Regions from separate parts of the Micromonospora sp. CNZ322 genome, predicted to be linked through region 1. Evidence: riboswitches for the same ligand, from Rfam matches in the RefSeq annotation. Region 1 holds a riboswitch; the other holds the start of a gene.
The links. A riboswitch is a leader RNA that binds a small molecule or an ion and turns the genes downstream of it on or off. The one in region 1 is predicted to bind thiamine pyrophosphate.
Positions count from the first base shown of each region.

Region 2: linked by a shared signal. The riboswitch ahead of thiE (thiamine phosphate synthase) and the one ahead of FB453_RS20670 (ECF transporter S component) in region 1 are both predicted to bind thiamine pyrophosphate.

Region 1 covers NZ_VITD01000008.1:243,635-245,829, forward strand. The annotation lists gene FB453_RS20665 (hypothetical protein) at 280-744, shown strand; TPP riboswitch at 879-983, shown strand; gene FB453_RS20670 (ECF transporter S component) at 1,056-1,643, shown strand; gene FB453_RS20675 (ABC transporter ATP-binding protein) at 1,768-2,195, shown strand, end outside.
Region 2 covers NZ_VITD01000004.1:505,508-507,702, reverse strand. The annotation lists gene thiO (glycine oxidase ThiO) at 1-264, opposite strand, end outside; gene thiE (thiamine phosphate synthase) at 258-884, opposite strand; TPP riboswitch at 879-988, opposite strand; gene FB453_RS13770 (ThuA domain-containing protein) at 1,302-2,195, shown strand, end outside.

The DNA of each region.
Region 1 (2,195 bases):
AGCCGTCTGCGGCAGCATTGGGCCCCTCATTAGGCAAGTGGGGTGATATGGACGACTACCACGTCTGTCTGACTCAGACAATAAAGGACCACCTCACGTGTCCACAACTCCGCCTATCTTGTCGCTACGTAGCAACCCATCCCAGCACCACAGCGGATCGAACGCAAGCGTTGCCAAGCCCACAAACCGTATGGCAGCATTCACTCACATCGATGGCCAGAGCGATATTGCTGGCCCCAACTTTACGGGGGATAAATGTCTCGACGTAAGTCCGCAGTCATGGTGCTCGCCGCCCTCGCGGCAGCCGCCATAGCCATTCCAGGTCAAGCATCGGCCGCGCCACTCCCGACCGAACCCGCGATTCCGAACGAAGCAGGATCGGACGTTAGCCCGCTCGGCGTCACCGACGGAGACGTGACCAATCGACTCCCTTCGAGCTACACGGTAAAGATCGCCGATCTCGGTGGCGGGTCTACCAGTTGCCCCACCTGGACCGCAGCGGGCGCGAGCACCACCTACGCATGCACTACTTGGTGGCTGCCGTCAGGACAGTCCGACGACCAGATCCGCGGAGCCAATTTTGACACTGACGCCTTCATGGTCGAGTCGGCCTACACCGTCAAGGAAAACCGGACCGGTGGACGCACCTACAGTGTCCCGGCTTTCAAGTGGGTCAAGTTTAGCGACGGACTCAACGTTAACTGTGCGGTAAGTTCAGGCAAGGCTCTCTGCACGATCGGCTAAGCCTGCCTCCATTTCGGCAGATCGTAAGGGGTCCCGCATTTCAGTGGGACCCCTTACTGCAGTATTCAAAACTGCGCGCCGACGACTACTTGAGTCGCAACCAGTCACGCATGCTATCCTTCGCGAGACAACTTCACATCCGACAGGGGAGCGCACAGCGCTGAGAGTGCGGGCACGCCCGCAGACCCTCGAACCTGATCTGGGTAATGCCAGCGCAGGGAGTTCGGTCGACCTCCAGCCGCGCCGCGTCCGGTGCCACCGGACGCGGCGTGCGTCTTCTCCTGGTTCGTTCACTGAACTGGGAGCAAAGCATGGACAACATCACCAACCGTTGGCGCACCATCGACATCATCATCACGTCGGTGTTGGGGGTCGCCTTCGGCGTCATATTCTGGGCTTGGGGCCTGTTGTGGTCTGCGACGGAGGGGGCCTTCGCCTTCTTCCCGCCGGCTCAGGCTCTCCTATACGGCGTCTGGCTGCTTCCCGGCGTGCTGGGCGGCCTGGTGATCAGAAGGCCGGGCGCGGCCTTCTACTGCGAGTTCCTCGCCGCTCTCGTGTCCGTACTCCTGGGCAGCCAATGGGGGCTGGTCGCCGTCATGCAGGGTGCCTTCCAGGGGGTCGGCGCCGAATTGGGATTTGCTACCTTCCGGTACCGATCGTTCCGCCTTCCCGCGGCTCTCCTCTCTGGCACGCTGGCCGGCCTGGCCGCCGCGATCTTCGACCAGGTCCGGTACTACAGCGAACTGGATCTGCTCAGCTTCCGGCTGCCCATGCTCGTCATCACCATCGTCAGCGCCACCGTGATCGCCGGCCTGGGCGGCTGGCTGCTCACCAACGCCCTGGCCAACACCGGCGTCCTGGACCGCTTCCCCGCAGGCCGAAACCGAGCCCTGATCTAACCCCCACCCACTCGCGTCGATCATGAGGTTGACGGGCGGATGGATCTTCATAACCGCCGTCAACCTCATGATCGACCGTGCAGGGTTAGGCGGGGCGCGCGGTTGGGTGGGAGGGGGTGGGTTGGTGGGCGGGGTACTGCTGCGGGGGTTCGGGTGGCGGCACGCTGGGCGGCGCGCCTGGGCCGTGCGCGGGGTTGATCTGCGGGTTGAGGCTGGAGAGCGGGTTTTGCTGCTTGGGCCCTCCGGGGCTGGTAAGAGCACACTGCTCAGCGCGCTGGCCGGGCTGCTCCCCGAGGATTCCGGCGAGCAGGAGGGCACCGTCGAGATCGACGGGCTCGACCCGCGCAAGGGGCGGGAACGGGTCGGCATCGTCTTCCAGGACCCGGAGACCCAACTGGTGATGGCGCGCTGCGGCGACGACGTCGCGTTCGGGCTGGAGAACCGGGGCGTTCCGGCCGACGAGATCTGGCCCCGGGTGGACGAGGCGCTGCACCGGGTCGGCTTCCCGTACCCCCGGGACCGCCACACCGCGGCGCTCTCCGGCGGCGAGCA
Region 2 (2,195 bases), on a different contig from region 1:
GAACGCCGGCCAGCGGGCGGCGGACGCCAGCAGCAACCCGGTCAGCTGCCGCTCACCGAAGTACGCCTCGGCGACCGGGGAGAGCATGCCGGCGGCCACCGCCGACGCCCCCGAGCCGGGCGCCGGATCGTGCACCACCACCCGCAGCCCACGCGCGGCGCAGCGCCAGGCGATCGCCAGCCCGATCGGCCCCGCCCCCACCACTGCCACGTCCGGCCGGACCTGGTCGCTCGGCGGCGGTGACGGGGACCGGCCGGTCAGCACGTCAGGGCCTCGATCAGCTCGGCGGTAGCCCGTGCCGGGTCGGCTGCGGCGGAGACGGCACCGACCACCGCCACCCCGTACGCCCCGGCGGCCCGCAGCGCCGGCACCCGGGCGGCGGTCACTCCGCCGATCGCGATGACCGGAACGTCGACGGCGTCGACGACGGCGCGTACCCCGGCGGGCCCGATGGGGTCCGGCAGGCCGGTCTTTGTGCTGGTGGTGTGACACGGCCCGACGCCCAGGTAGCTGGCGCCCGCCGCGACGGCCTCGCGCGCCGGGCCCGGGGCGCGAGCGGTGGCGCCCAGCACACCGGTGGGGCCGAGCACCCGGCGGGCGGCGGCGACCGGCAGATCGTCGGCGCCGACGTGCCCACCGGCGGCCCCCACCGCCAGCGCCACGTGCAACCGGTCGTTGACCAGGCAGGTCGCCCGGTACGACGCGCAGAGCGCGAGCACCCGCCGGGTCAGGTCGTACGCCTCGCGGTCGGTGGCGGAATCCTCGACCCGGACCTGCACCACCAGGTCGGCGTGGGCCACTGTGAGGGCGGCGCGAACCACGGCGAGTGGGTCGCGACCGGGTCGGGTGTCGGTGATGAGATGCAATCGCCCCAGGGACGGCACGGCAACGCTCCTCCCTGCGCCGGCATTACCCGGATCAGGTTCGACGGTCGGGGGCTGTCAGCCCCCCTCTCAGCCCGGTACACCGGGCTCCCGTGGGTTACTTGCGTGTCACCGTACGACAGATCCGCCGGCCTGCCAAGGCACGGGGTCGGCGGTGGCCGGCCGGGCGGGCCGCGCCAAAACGAGCGAGATCCAATGGGGCACTTCATACGGTCCTGTTCGGAATGTCGCCCCCCGTTGCAGAACCGTTACCCGTCCGCATCTTGCCCGACATCGAGCGAGCCGAATTAATTTGTTCAGCGATTCGACAAAATGTCGGTGGGGGCACCCTGGCACGGTGTGACCACCGGCTCCATCAGGGACGGCCTTCGGCGAGCCGACTCCCGCGAGCTCTGTCACTACGACACAGGAGGCGGCGTGTCCCGTTCTCGTCGTGCCCGCTTACCCATCACCGCAACCCTGATCTCCCTGGCCATGGCCTCGACCACCCTGTTCGGCGCGCCCGCGCAGGCGGCCGCCCAGGTTCCCCCACGGGATGCGAAAGCCGCAGCCCCGGTCAGCCAGGTGGCGCCGAAGGCGCCAAAGGCCGCGGCCGATCCCTTCTCCGTCCTCCTCTTCTCCAAGACCGCCGGCTTCCGGCACGACTCCATCCCCACCGGCATCGCCGCCATCCAGCAGCTCGGCGTCGACAACGGATTCACGGTGGACAACTCCGAGGACGGCGCCGCATTCAACGACGCCAACCTGGCGAAGTACAAGGCGGTGATCTGGCTCTCCACCACCGGTGACGTGCTCAACGCCGACCAGCAGGCCGCGTTCGAGCGGTACGTGAAGGCCGGTGGCGGCTACGTCGGCATCCACGCCGCGTCGGACACCGAGTACAGCTGGGCCTGGTACGGCGACCTGGTCGGCGCGTACTTCGCCAACCACCCGCAGAACCAGCAGGCCACGGTCAAGGTGGAGGACCACGCCCACCCGTCCACGGCCGGGTTGCCGGACCGGTGGTCCCGGTTCGACGAGTGGTACAACTACCAGACCAACCCCCGGCCGGACGTGCACGTGCTGGCCAGCCTGGACGAGAAGAGCTACACCGCCGGTGCCGGCGCGATGGGTGCGGACCACCCGATCGCCTGGTGTCAGGACTACGACGGTGGCCGCTCCTGGTACACCGGCGGCGGGCACACCCGGGAGTCGTACGCCGAGCCCGAGTTCCTCTCCCACCTGCTCGGCGGCATCCGCACCGCAGCCGGCGTCGAGAACGCCGACTGCGGCGCCTCGAAGACCTCGAACTTCGAGAAGGTCACGCTGGAC